Regions from separate parts of the Zoogloea sp. JDB1 genome, predicted to be linked through region 1. Evidence: predicted binding sites of a transcription regulator. Region 1 holds the regulator's gene; each other region holds the start of a gene.

Region 1 (3,433 bases):
AGCTGCGGTCGCTGAACATCTGAGCCAGTTCGGACAGCAGTTGGAGGTGGTGCTCGTTGGCCTGCTCGGGTACCAGCAGCACGAACAGCATCGATACGGGACGCCCGTCGGGGGCGTCGAAGGGAACCGGGTCGGCGAGGCGGATGAACGCACCCAGCGCCTCCTTGAGGCCCTTGATACGGCCGTGAGGAATGGCGATGCCCTGGCCGAGGCCGGTCGAGCCGAGCTTCTCGCGGGCAAACAGGCTGTCGAAGACGGTGCTGCGGCCGATGCCGTGGTTGTTCTCGAACAGCAGGCCGGCTTGCTCGAAAGCGCGCTTCTTGCTGCTCGCCTCGAGTCCGACGACTACATTGGTCGGCGGCAGAAGTTTGGCGATGAGGTTCATGCGAGGACTCTCCCGTGTGCGGAACGGGCCGACACAGGTTGCCGGTGAAAGGCGATTCAGGAAGATCCGGAGGCGGAGGCCGCCGGGGCCGTTGTGTCAATTGGGGCGCATTATAGCCACAACGGTCCCGGGGAAAAGGGTATTACTCGACGCCGGGAATCAGGACTCGGCGAGGTGCTGCTTCAGGGAGTCGTGACCGTGGTCGCTGGTCTTGTCCTTGTACTTCAGGACCTGACGATCAAGCTTGTCGATCAGCCCGTCGATGGCTGCGTACATGTCGGCATCTTCGTTCTCGACGTAGATGTCCTTGCCGCGCACGTGCACGGTGACTTCGGCCTTCTGACGCAGCTTTTCCACCGAGAGGATCACGCCGACGCTGGTGACGTTGTCGAAGTGACGGATCACGCGGTCCAGCTTGCTCGTGACGTACTCGCGGATGGCCGGCGTAACTTCGACGTGATGCCCCGTGATGTTGAGGTTCATGGTTGCTACCTTTCTGTCAGATGGTTTTGCGCAGACTGACCGGCGGAATATCGAGGGACTCGCGGTATTTTGCAATTGTCCGACGAGCCACGACGATACCCTGCTGGCCCAACAACTCGGCAATCTTGGCGTCGGACAAGGGTTTCTTCTTGTCTTCCGCTCCCACGAGCTGGCGAATCAGCGCCCGAATCGCCGTCGAGGAAGCAGCCCCACCGCTGTCGGTGGCAACGTGACTGCCGAAAAAATACTTGAACTCGAAAATGCCCCGCGGTGTGGCCATGTACTTTTGGGTGGTCACCCGCGAAACGGTGGATTCGTGTAGATCCAGTTGTTCGGCAATTTCCCGCAGGGTCAGCGGTCGCATTGCCACATCGCCATAATCGAAGAACTGGCGCTGGCGGTCAACGATCGCTTGCGAAACCCGCTGGATGGTGTCGAAACGCTGTTGCACGTTCTTGATCAGCCAGCGCGCCTCCTGCAGGTGGCTGGACAGGGAACCGCTGGCGCCACGGTTGTCGCGCAGGATCTGGGCATACAGCTGGTTGATGCGCAAACGCGGCATCGCATCTGGGTTGAGGCTGACGACCCAGTTGCTGCGCTGTTTGCGGACCACCACGTCGGGCACCACGTAGCGGGTGTCGGCCTGGGAGAACTGGGCACCGGGGCGCGGGTTGAGGCCGAGGATCAGGGCGTGGGCTTCGCGCAGGGTGTCGTCGCTGCAGCGCAGTGCGCGCTTGATCTTCAGGAAGTCGCGGGCGGCGAGCAGTTCGAGATGCTCGCTGACGATTGCGATGGCCAGTTCACGGGCCTCGCTGGGGGGCAGGGTGTGCAACTGCAGGGCCAGACACTGGCCCACGTCCTGGGCGCCGATGCCGGCCGGGTCCAGGCTCTGGATCTGGCGCAGGGCGATCTTGAGATCGTCCAGTTCGATTTCCAGTTCGGGGGGCAGCAGCGGCAGCAGATCGGCCAGATCCTGGCTGAGGTAGCCGTCGTCGTCGAGGGCCTCGATGAGGAAGCGCACCAGCGCCCGGTCCCGGTCGGACAGCGGCGTCAGCGCAACCTGGGCGTCCAGGTGGTCGCGCAGGGACGGCACGGCGGCCTGGAACTCCTGGAAGTCGGTCTCGTCATCGTCGTCGCGTTGCCCACCACTGCCCGCTGCAGCCCATTCACCGGCTTCGCCGCTGCTGTCGAAATCATGGTCCGGTTCGCGCTCGCGTTCCGACTCCCGGGATTGCTCCTGCTCGCGTTCGTGCGCGGCTTCGCTGCCTGCCGGCGCCACGGGGCCGGGGGCCTCGACGCGGCTCGAGCCAAGGTCGCCCTCGGGCTCTTCCCGCTCGAGCATGGGGTTTTCCAGGAGGATCTTCTCGATCTCCTGGTTGAGTTCGAGGGTCAACAACTGCAGCAGCTTGATGGACTGCTGCAGCTGAGGTGTCAGCGCGAGATGCTGGGAGAGTTTTAGCTGGAGGCTGGGCTTCATGAGTCGTATCGGGCCTCAGAGCCTGAAGTGCTCGCCGAGGTATACCTGGCGGACCTGTTCGTTGTGAACGATCTCGTCCGGGCGGCCACTGGCCAGCACCTCGCCGGCGTTGATGATGAAGGCACGGTCGCAGATGCCGAGGGTTTCACGGACGTTGTGGTCGGTGATCAACACACCGATCCCCTTGTCCTTCAGGAAGCGGATGATCTTCTGGATGTCGATGACGGCGATCGGGTCGACGCCGGCGAAGGGTTCGTCGAGCAGGATCAGGCGCGGGTCGGTGGCCAGGGCACGGGCGATCTCGCAGCGTCGGCGTTCGCCGCCGGACAGGGAGATGGCGGTGCTGTCGCGCAGGTGCTCGATGCCCAGCTCGTTCAGCAGCTCGTCAAGGCGGCTGGCGATCTGCGCCTTGGAGAGGCTCTGCAACTCGAGCACGGCCTGAATGTTCTCGGCCACCGTCAGCTTGCGGAAGACACTCATCTCCTGCGGCAGGTAGGACAGGCCCAGGCGTGCGCGCTGGTGGATCGGGCGATGGGTCAGCACCTCGTCGTCGAGGGTGATCTCGCCGCCGTCGGCGGCCACGAGACCGACGATCATGTAGAAGCAGGTGGTCTTGCCGGCGCCGTTGGGGCCGAGCAGACCGACGACCTCGCCGCTGCCGACGTTGAAGGAAACGTCGTGAACGACCGTGCGGGCCTTGTACTTCTTGCGTAGGTTGCTGACTTTAAGCAGGCTCATCGCCGGGGTGTTCTTTCAGGACTCTACGAATGATTTCGGTGGAAAAGCCGCGACCTTGAAGGAATCTCGCCTGCCGTGCCCATTCTCGCGCGTCTGCGGGTGGTGTGGTGAATTTTCGGCGGTGGATGTCGCGGGCACGTTCGAGTTCGCTTTCGCCGGTGTTTTCGTCGATCGCGTCGCCGATCAGTTCGGAGGATACGCCACGGCGGCTCAGTTCCAGTTTCAGGCGGGCGGCGCCGAAGCGGCTGGCCTTGGCGCGCACGTAGGCGTCGGCGAAACGGGCATCGGACAACAGGCCGAGGTCCACGAGGCGGTCGAGCTCGGCATCGACCTCCTCGGGGCTGCCGAGC
Region 2 (3,433 bases), 830 kb from region 1:
CCGGTGGAGCCACAAAATCATTTTTTCGAGCGAAAAATCCGTTTTTTCATGGGAAAAACTGGATTTTTCACGCCGAGGAATCGCCCGGTGACCAGACGGAGTCGTTGCGCCGCATCACCGGATCGGCGGGACATGCCAAAAAATCGCCGGGCGGCGTGACAAAACGGTTTTGACATGCCACCCGATCATCGAGTGGCATGTCCCGAGCTTTTTGTCATGTGACAAAAGACTTTTTTCATCCGGAAAAACGATTTTTTCGCGGGAAAAAATCATCCCGTCGGCGCCTCCGCGCCGCCCCGCAGGGCGACGCAGGCTCAGGACGTGGCGCCGCGCCCCTTGCGGGTGAAGGCCACGCGGGCCTCCTCCAGCACCTGGGCCAGCTCCTCACGGGCCTCCATCGAGGACTGGATCAGCTTGTGCTCGTCGTGGCCGATGGCCTGCTGTCGGGCCAGCACCTCGGCATCGTGGCGGGCGAAACGATTGACCATCTGCTCGGCCAGCGCCGGCGGCTCGTTGAGCAGTTCCAGCGTCCACTTGGCCATTTCCAGGCTGGACGGCAGCGCCTCACGGATCTGCCGCTCGATGCCCAGGTCCATCAGGCGGCCGGCATGGAAGCGGTTGCGCGCCCGCGCGACGATCTGCACATGCGGGAAATGCTTGCGGACCAGCTCGGCGGTACGCAGCGATGCTTCCACATCGTCGATAGCCAGCACGAAGACCTTGGCCTGGCCGATCTGCGCCGCATGCAGCAGATCCAGGTGGGCCGCATCGCCGTAGAAAACCTTGAGGCCAAAACGGCGCACGGTATCCACCTGGCCGGCATCGGAATCCAGCGCCGTGAAGCTGATGCCCCGCGCCAGCAACAGGCGCCCGACGACCTGCCCGACACGCCCGAAGCCCGCGATCACCACTTCGCTCCCCTCCGCCGGCATCTCGTCGAAGTCCCGCGGCACTTCATTCTTCCTGGCCGACCTGGCCAGCCAGTCGCCAAACATCAAGAGCAGCGGCGACACGGCCATCGACATCGCCACCACCAGCGTCAGCTTGTCGGCCTGCACCTCGCCGAGCACGCGGAAGGACTGGGCAGCGTCGAACAGCACGAAGGCGAATTCACCGCCCTGGGCCAGCGCCAGCGCCAGCAGGCGCGCGTCCCCCGTCGTGCCGCCGAACAGGCGCCGCAGCACGAACAACACCACACCCTTCACGATGATCAGCCCGGCGGTGAGCTGGATGATCTGCCACGGGAACTTGAGCAGCAGGTCGATGTTGGTAGACATCCCGACGGCCATGAAGAACAGGCCCAGCAGCAAACCCTGGAAAGGCGCGATGGCCGCTTCCAGTTCATGGCGGAATTCGGAGTCGGCCAGCAGTACGCCCGCCACGAAAGCGCCCAGGGACATGGACAAGCCGCCCGCCTGCATCAGCAGCGCCAGGCCCAGCACCGTCGCCAGTGCGGCAGCGGTGAACATTTCCCGGCTGTTCACCCGCGCCACATGGCGGAACAACATGTCCAGCGTCGGCCGGCCGATCACCGCCACCACTGCCAGCAAGCCGAGGCCCACCGCCGGGTGGGTCAGCGCCGTCGGCCGCCCGGTACCGAACAACGGAATCAAGGCCAGCAGCGGAATGACGGATAAATCCTGAAACAGCAAAATCGCGAAAGCTTCGCGCCCATGACGGGTTGAAAGTTCGCGCCGCTCGGCGAGGGTCGGCAGCACAAAGGCCGTCGACGACAGGGCCAGGATGATCCCCACCACCGTCGCCGCCGACCACGACAGGCCCAGATAGCGCCCGGCGCCGGCCAGCGCCGCGGCCACGCCGAACAGTTGCAGCGCCCCCAGACCGAACACCGAGCGCCGCAGGGCCCACAGCCGCGAGGGCTTCAGTTCCAGACCGATCACGAAGAGCAGCAGCACCACCCCCAGCTCGGCCGTGTGAAGCAGGTTGTCCGGGTCGCGCACCAGCTTCACCCCGAACGGACCGATCAACACCCCGACCGCCAGATAGCCCAGCACCGTGCCCAGCCCAGCCCGCTTGAAGAAGGGAACGAGCAGCACGGAGGCCAGCAGCAGCGCAGCAAGAGTGGTCAGGGATTGCATGGATTTCGATGCACAACAATGGAATGCCGAGTCTCTCACAAACCGGAGACCCGGATGCCCGTGGAAGGATAAGGAAACAATACGACAGAAACTATGGGAGTAGTTCTATAGGGACTCGCCTTATGGGCGTGTCAGGAATCTTTACAATCGCCCAATTTGGCAATATTCCAAAAAATTACGATTTTCAAAAAAATTCATACAGCAGAGCCAATTAACGAAAACAAAGGTAATTTGGCACATTCCCTGCTGAATACTGGCGAGAATCACAAAAACACAGGATCGACTCTTCAAACACCTAGGAGGTTCGCCATGAAACTCGCCAAAATCAGTGCTTTGACTGCAGCCGCCATGGCTTCGGCATTTTTTACGCCTGCCGCCAGCGCTGGTCCGATCGCCATCTACCAGGGCCCGACCATCAACTGGAGCAGTTCGATCGCGTGCGGTAACTTTGGCGATGCGGTCAGTTGCTCGCTGCCCTGGCTGAACGTGCTGGCCGGGTACAACGAAACCCGCCAGACGGACGTGAGCCCGAATCCCGGCTATGTGCAACCTTCCTCCCAAGGCCTGCTGAAGGACTCCATCGTCATCCAGGCCGGCGGTGCTGCGGCGCTCGACAACAGCGATATCACCCCGAACCCTGCCGGCGCTGAGAACGGCTTCAAGTCCAACTCCGGCAGCGACCAATATCTGGCCACTGGCAAGGCCAACGGCACGACAATGGCGGCTGGCAACATGGCCGACCCGACGAACAACAACCTGACCGCCGCCCAGGACAACCTCGGCACCTGGGACGTCAGCACCACGTGGCTGCGCGACGCGCTGACGACCGCCGACGGCAAGCGCCACGAACTGATGGTGATGTTCGACTACAACCAGCCGCAAAGCGCGACGACCTCGATGAACATCTGGAGCCTGATCACCGTACGCGACTCCAGCGGCAACCTGGCGGACATCAACTACGAGTTCAGGGACACCGGCAACACCCCCTACAACAGCTTCACCAGCAACAAGACTTTCTTCAGCCAACCGTCAGCCAGCGACTTCGAAACTGTGTCGGGCACGATCTGTATCTACCAGAACACGACCTTCCCGAACGCCGGCGGTTCCTGTCCGGCGGCCACGGGCGCGACCGGCCCGCTGCTGCAGACCATAGACAACGCCCAGGGCACCAACGCCACCGAGTTCGCGGCCTTCTTCCCCGAGTTGAACGCCAACCTGGAAAGCTACATCGCGCAAGGCTACGACACGATCTCCGTACGCATGCTGATGGGCTGTTTCGGGAACCCCAACGACAGCACCACCGGTCAGGGCTACCTGTCATCCGGCCAAACGAC
Region 3 (3,433 bases), 960 kb from region 1:
GTGCGGTGTCAGCAAGATCACCGGCTGGCGGGCCTCGATGAGCTTGGCGAGCTTCTCTTCACCTTGGATGCGGACGATGCGGCGGACCCGCTCTTCGGATGCGAACCATGCGATGCCCCGCTCGATCAGGCTGCGTCCGGCCAGTGCGAAGTGCTCCCTGGCCAGCGCGCGGCGCGCGGCTTCGGATTGTTCGGGAAAGCACAGACGCAGGTTGGTCAGTACCACCTTGCGGCGTGGCGCGATGATCCAGTACAGCAGCAGGCCGAGGCCGCGGCCGATGGGGGCCTGCATGGACAGGGGCAGCCAGTGGAGCAGCCACAGCAGGGCGACGACGATGCGACTCATTGTTGGTTTTCTCGGGAGGCGGGAGGTGTGAGAGATGAGGTGGGTGCGGCGCCACGGGGGCGTTTGTAGCGGTTGTAACCCCACAGGTACTGGGACGGGTTCTCGCGGATCAGGGCTTCCATCTCGCGGTTGATGGCGGCGGCGCGGGTTTCCGTGTCACCGGCAAGCGTTTCGAGGGCCGGTCGCAGGCGCAGGTGGAAGCCGCTGCCACCGGGCAGGCGTTCGGCCCACGCGAAGATCGTGCTGACGCCGGATACCTCGGACAGGCGGGCGGCCAGCGTCATCGTGTAGGCCGGGCGGCCGAAGAAGGGCAGCCAGGCGCCTTCACCGGCGCCGGGTACCTGGTCCGGCAGCATGCCGACCGCCTCGCCGGCACGCAGGGCCTTGATCAGGCGCCGCACGCCGCCTACGTCGGCGGGCGCCAGGCGCATGTTGCCGCGGCTGCGCCCGGCGTTGATGAGGGGCTGCAGTACCGTCTTGCGCGGCGCCCGGTACAGCACGGTGATCGGTTTGTGGGTGGAGAAATACTGGGCGGTGATCTCGAAGCAGCCCAGGTGCGGTGTAATGAACAGGATGCCGCCGCCGCTGGCCTCGGCGGCTTCTACGTGTTCCCAGCCGCTGACGCGGACGACCTTGGTGACGATCTCGGCTTGTGGGCGCAGCAGCAGCCATGGCAGTTCGAGCGCCTGCTTGCCGGTCTCGCCCACTGTTCGCCGCCAGGTCCGCGCCGCTTCATCCTGACCCAGGGCCCGGGCCAGATTGTCGCGCAGGCGCCGCCGGTAGGTGGGCGAGCCAGCGTAGGTCAGCCAGCCCGCGAAGCCGCCGAGACGTTGCAGGAGTCCGAGGGGAAGGCGGGCCAGAAGGGAAAAAATGAGTGACGCCATTGGGGGCTGTGTGGTGGCCGAATTGACGGGCCGGAAGGCAAAGCTATAATTGTGATTCCGCCGAGTTAATCCGACAACTTGCAGGGCGGTGGCGGTCCGTAGATCAGCTACGGATGTGCCGGCAAAAATACTGCTAAAGCGTCGCCGCTCCGAAAATCCCCCGAGACGGCAACGCCGTCAGTCAAGGGGATTTTTGTTTTTCAGGAGCGCCTCCATGGCCAGAGAATACCTTTTTACTTCGGAGTCCGTCTCCGAAGGCCATCCCGACAAGGTCGCCGACCAGATTTCTGATGCGGTGCTCGACGCGATCCTCGCGCAAGACCCGCATGGCCGTGTCGCCTGCGAAACCCTGGTGTCCACCGGTCTGGTGGTGATCTCCGGCGAGATCACGACGAATGCCGACATCAACTATATGGACATCGCGCGTAATACGGTCAAACGCATCGGTTACGACGACTCCGAGATCGGTTTCGACTACAAGAGCTGCGCAGTGCTCACCGCGATCAACCGCCAGTCCTCCGACATCGCTCAGGGCGTGAACGAAGGCGAAGGTCTCGATCTGGACCAGGGCGCCGGTGACCAGGGCCTGATGTTCGGTTATGCGACCAACGAGACGCCGAGCCTGATGCCCTTCCCGATCTACTATGCACACCGCATCATGCAGCGCCAGGCGGAAGTGCGTAAGGACGGCCGCCTGCCGTGGCTGCGCCCGGACGCCAAGAGCCAGCTGACCGTCAAGTACGTGGACGGCAAGCCGGTGGCGATCGACACCGTGGTGGTGTCCACCCAGCATCATCCGGACATCTCCCACGCCGATCTCACCGAGGCGGTCATCGAGGAAGTCATCAAGCCGGTGCTGCCGAAGGAACTGCTGAGCGGCAATACCCGCTACCTGATCAACCCCACCGGTCGTTTCGTCATCGGTGGTCCGAACGGCGACTGCGGCCTGACCGGCCGCAAGATCATCGTCGATACCTACGGTGGCGCGGCCCACCACGGTGGCGGTGCGTTTTCCGGCAAGGATCCGTCCAAGGTGGACCGTTCCGCCGCCTATGCAGGCCGTTACGTGGCCAAGAACGTGGTGGCGGCTGGCCTGGCCGACCGCTGCGAAGTGCAGGTCGCCTACGCGATCGGCGTCGCCAAGCCGGTGAGCCTGATGGTGGAAACCTTCGGTACCGGCAAGGTCGCCGACGAGAAGATCGTCGAGCTGATCCAGGCCCACTTCGACCTGCGTCCGAAGGGCATCATCGCCAGCCTCGACCTGCTGCGCCCGATCTACTCGCGTACAGCTGCCTACGGCCACTTCGGTCGCGATGAGGCCGAGTTCACGTGGGAGAACACCGACAAGGCCGCCGCGCTGCGCGCCGCTGCCGGCCTGTAATTCCTGATTGCTGGTCAGTAAAAATGGCGCTCCGCGGAGCGCCATTTTTGTTTGCTCAGCTGCGCATCACTTGTCGTTGCGCAGCGGGCTGTACTCCACGGGAACCCAGCCGAAGGCCTTGCCGTCGGCGCGGATGTGGCCGAGGCCGGGGAAGGGCAGGTGCATGCCGGCAACGGTCATCTTTTCCTTCGCCGCCCAGGAGAACAGCTTCTTACGGGTCGCGACGGCTTGCTTCTTGTCGCTGTCGAACTCGATAGCGACGTCCGGGCGGGCGAACTGGACCGCATAGCTGTGCACCGAGTCGCCGAGGATCAGCAGGCGCTGGCCCTTGGATTCGACCAGGTAGGCGCTGTGGCCCGGCGTGTGGCCGACCGCCGCCACCGGCTTGATGCCCGGTGCCAGCTCGGCGTCGCCGCTGAACGGTTTCCACTTCCCGGCAGCCTGATAGGGCGCAGCGGCCTTGCGGGCAATCGCGAACATTCCCTGTCTGTCCTTCGGGGCCTTGGTGGCGTTGTCCTCGGACAGCCAGAAATCGCTTTCCGTCTGATTCACGCGGATTTCGGCGTTGGGGAAGAGGGGCTTGCCGTCGGCGTCCAGGAGGCCGGCGACGTGATCGGGGTGCAGATGGGTCAGCAGCACCAGATCCACCTGTTCCGGTTTGTAGCCAGCGGCGCGGATGTGCTCGGCGACGTAGCCGAGGGTCGGGCCGAAGACCTTGGCAGTGCCGGTATCGACGAGGATCAGCTTGCCGCCGGCATTGATCAGGTAGGTATTGACGGCGGTCTGCACCTTTTCGCCGGCAATGAACAGGCGCGCCAGCAGG
Region 4 (3,433 bases), 370 kb from region 1:
TTCGGGGGCGTTGGCAATCGGCAGAATCAGCGTGCGTCCGCGGTGGGCGGCCTGCTGGGCCAGCGCCAGTGCGCCGCGTACCGGCCGCAATTCGCCGGTGAGGGAGAGCTCCCCGGCAAACTCATAGCGGTCCAGCTTGCTGGCGGGGATCTGGCCGGAGGCGGCGAGGATGCCCAGCGCGATCGGCAGGTCGAAACAGCCGCCTTCCTTCGGCAGGTCGGCCGGCGCCAGGTTGACGGTGATGCGCCGTTGCGGGAACTCGAATTGCCCGGTCTGCAGCGCGGCGCGCACGCGGTCGCGGGCTTCGCGGACCTCCGCATCGGGCAGCCCGACCAGCGTGAAGGCGGGCAGGCCGTTGGCCAGATGCACTTCGACGGTGACCTCCGGGGCGAGCAGGCCGACGAGAGCGCGGCTTGTCACAAGGGCTATACTCACGGCGTATCTTTTTGGAATAAACCGGCAGTCTAGCCCAGGTGTTGCCCCGGGTTCAGTTCATTGTCATTGTGAATCGCGGTAGGCTTCGACCGAGATCACGAGGCGCACCTCGTCGCTGACCGACGGGATGTTCTTGGTCATGCCGAAGTCCGAACGTTTCAGGCGGGCGGTGATGTCGGCGCCACAGGTCTCACGCTTGTTGAGCGGGTGCGGCGCACAGTGGAAGCGCGATAGCGTGAGCATCAGCGGTTTGGTGATGCCGAGCATGGTCAGGCTGCCTTCGGCCGTCACCGGCCTGTCGCCGTCGAAGTTGAAGCGCTCGGCCTTGAAGCTGATCGTCGGGTAGGTGTCGGTGTTGAAGAAGCCCTCGCCACGCATGTTCTCGTTCCATTTGGCGAAGCCCATGTCGATGGAGCTCGCGTCGATGCTGACCTCCACCGAACCGCGGTGGGCGGCGGTGTCGAGGACGATCTTGCCGTTGGTCTTGTTGAAGCGCCCGCGCTGGGTCGAGAAGCCGAGGTGGTCCGTTTCGAACAGCGGGTAGGTATGGTTGGAGTCGATCGTGTAACTGACCGGGGCGGCAAATGCCGGGGCGCTGGCGATGGCCAGCAGGGCGAGCAGCTTCTTCAAGGGATGTCTCCGGGAGTCCGAAATGGTGAGTTGTAATTGGCTTGAGGCCGGCATGAAAAAGGGCGCCGGGGCGCCCTTGCAGTGACCGTCGTGACGGCAGGAAGGTTCAACCCGCCTCTGCCGGCGGACGCGATGCCAGCTCCGACTCCAGCTGGGCAACCCGGTGTTCGAGTTCGATCAGCTTTTCGCGGTAGCGGGCGAGGGTTTCCTTCTGCAGGTCGAATTCCTCACGGGTCACCAGATCGAGCTTGGAAAAACCGCTGGCGAGCAGTGCGCGGGCATTCTTTTCGAGATCTTTGGCGGGGCTGTTGGCGAGGAGTTCGGAAACCTTCGAACCGATTTCATCGAGGATTTTGGGATTGGCCATGGCAGCGTTCCTCACGGGAAAAAGGGAAAAATCCAAGTTGTATTCAAGTTTAGCATCGGAGCCCGGCGGCCGTTGCCGCACCTCATGCACCAACACGGCGCCCTTGATTGGTGCGTGTTCCCAAAGTGGTGCGGAATGATTTTTTCCTGCGCTGCAGCAACAGCCGCTTTCTCATATCAACTTATTGAAATAATAGTGTTTTTAAAACTGGCATAGTGGTTGCTAAAGCACGTGAGCCAACTTTCAATACTAGGAGAACCCAATCATGCGCAAGACCGTTATCGCTTCCGCCCTGATCGCAGCCTGTGCCGCTCTGCCGTCCTTGGCGAGCGCTGAAGATGCCGCTCCCGCTCCGGAGCACACTTTCACCAGCAATGTCACGCTGGCGTCGGAGTACATCTACCGCGGTATCGGTCAGACCAATCGCAAGCCGGCCATCCAGGGTGGTTTCGACTATGCGCATTCCAGCGGCCTGTATGTCGGTACCTGGGCGTCCAACGTGTCCTGGCTGACCGATGGCAGCCCGACGGTCAGCAACAGCATCGAGATGGACTTCTACGGCGGCTTCAAGAACACCGTCGGCGACTTCGGCTATGACGTGGGTCTGCTGCAGTACTTCTACCCGGGTTCCGGCTACGGCAACAACCCGAACACCATTGAAGGCTACATCGCCGGTTCCTGGACCTTCCTGACCCTGAAGTACTCCCACTCCTTCAGCGACCTGTTTGGCTGGACCGACTCCAAGAACTCCGGCTATCTCGATCTCACCGCCACCTACGAGCTGGCCCCGGGCCTCAACCTGATCGGCCACGTCGGTCGCCAGAAGATCCACGGCGACAACAGCGGCGCCTCCTACACGGACTACAAGCTGGGCGTGACCAAGGACATCGCGGCGGGTGTCGTTGTCGGCCTGAACTACATCAACACCAACGCCAGCCAGGCCTTCTACACCAACGCCTTCGGCAAGGACCTGGGCAAGGACCGCGTGCAGCTGACCATCACCCGTACGTTCTAACTTCCCCCCGTAACCGCGCGGCGGCTCGTTCGGGTCGCCTTGCAAGAGGACCCAACCATGAAACTCGTAACTGCCATCATCAAGCCCTTCAAGCTCGACGAAGTGCGTGAGGCCCTGTCCGCTATTGGCGTGCAAGGCATCACGGTGACCGAGGTGAAGGGCTTTGGCCGTCAGAAGGGCCATACCGAGCTGTACCGCGGCGCGGAATACGTGGTCGATTTCCTGCCCAAAGTGAAGATCGAGGCTGCCGTCAAGACCGAGATCCTCGACCAGGTTATCGAAGCCATCGAAAAATCTGCCAGCACTGGCAAGATCGGTGACGGCAAGATCTTCGTGTTCGATCTCGAACAAGCCATCCGCATCCGTACCGGCGAGTCCGGTGCCGAAGCGCTGTAAGGGAGCTTCCCACCATGAAAAAAATCTTCGCTGCCCTGCTGACGACCCTGACGGTCGGATTTGCGGGCCATGCGCTGGCCCAGGACAAGGACGCTCCGGCCGCGCCGACCGCCGCTCCCGCGGTGACCGCCCCCGCAGAGGCGGCTGCTACCGCCAAGCCGGCCGAAGCACCTGTTGCCGCCGCACCGGCTGCCACTGCTGAAGCCAAACCGGCTGAAGCCGCCGCTGCCGCACCGGCTCCGGTGCCCAACAAGGGTGACAACGCCTGGCTGATCGTGGCTACCGCCCTTGTCATCATGATGTCTGTTCCCGGCCTGGCCCTGTTCTACGGTGGCCTGGTTCGTACCAAGAACATGCTGTCCGTGCTGCTGCAGGTGTTCACGGTGTTTTCGCTGATCAGCGTGCTGTGGGTGCTGTACGGCTACTCGATCGCCTTTACCGAGGGCAGCGCCTTCTTCGGCGGTCTCGACAAGGTCCTGCTGAAGGGCATCACGCCGGATTCGGTCGCCGCCACCTTCTCGAAGGGTGTCGTCATCTCCGAGTTCATCTACGTGGCCTTCCAGGGTGCCTTTGCCGCCATCACCGTGGCC

Evidence for each region. The regulator sigma-54, encoded in region 1, starts transcription at its own class of promoters, with help from an activator protein. The targets are predictions, from matches to a motif close to TGGCACGCTTNCTGCTNA.
Region 2: AC1PPK_RS09570 (PEP-CTERM sorting domain-containing protein) is a predicted target of sigma-54. The motif match lies at 2,332-2,349, and genes of this name have one in related genera.
Region 3: metK (methionine adenosyltransferase) is a predicted target of sigma-54. The motif match lies at 1,349-1,366, and genes of this name have one in related genera.
Region 4: AC1PPK_RS07425 (TorF family putative porin) is a predicted target of sigma-54. The motif match lies at 1,641-1,658, and genes of this name have one in related genera.

Annotation. Positions count from the first base shown of each region.
Region 1 is NZ_CM161496.1:1,298,141-1,301,573, forward strand. It holds gene ptsN (PTS IIA-like nitrogen regulatory protein PtsN) at 1-385, opposite strand, end outside; gene hpf (ribosome hibernation-promoting factor, HPF/YfiA family) at 545-868, opposite strand; gene AC1PPK_RS05700 (RNA polymerase factor sigma-54) at 885-2,345, opposite strand; gene lptB (LPS export ABC transporter ATP-binding protein) at 2,361-3,083, opposite strand; gene recX (recombination regulator RecX) at 3,070-3,433, opposite strand, start outside.
Region 2 is NZ_CM161496.1:2,129,293-2,132,725, reverse strand. It holds gene AC1PPK_RS09575 (monovalent cation:proton antiporter-2 (CPA2) family protein) at 315-2,099, opposite strand; gene AC1PPK_RS09570 (PEP-CTERM sorting domain-containing protein) at 2,409-3,433, shown strand, end outside.
Region 3 is NZ_CM161496.1:334,810-338,242, reverse strand. It holds gene AC1PPK_RS01550 (LpxL/LpxP family acyltransferase) at 1-345, opposite strand, end outside; gene AC1PPK_RS01545 (lysophospholipid acyltransferase family protein) at 342-1,229, opposite strand; gene metK (methionine adenosyltransferase) at 1,444-2,610, shown strand; gene AC1PPK_RS01535 (MBL fold metallo-hydrolase) at 2,677-3,433, opposite strand, start outside.
Region 4 is NZ_CM161496.1:1,671,172-1,674,604, forward strand. It holds gene AC1PPK_RS07410 (YifB family Mg chelatase-like AAA ATPase) at 1-435, opposite strand, end outside; gene AC1PPK_RS07415 (YceI family protein) at 499-1,065, opposite strand; gene AC1PPK_RS07420 (accessory factor UbiK family protein) at 1,172-1,432, opposite strand; gene AC1PPK_RS07425 (TorF family putative porin) at 1,698-2,447, shown strand; gene glnK (P-II family nitrogen regulator) at 2,505-2,843, shown strand; gene amt (ammonium transporter) at 2,858-3,433, shown strand, end outside.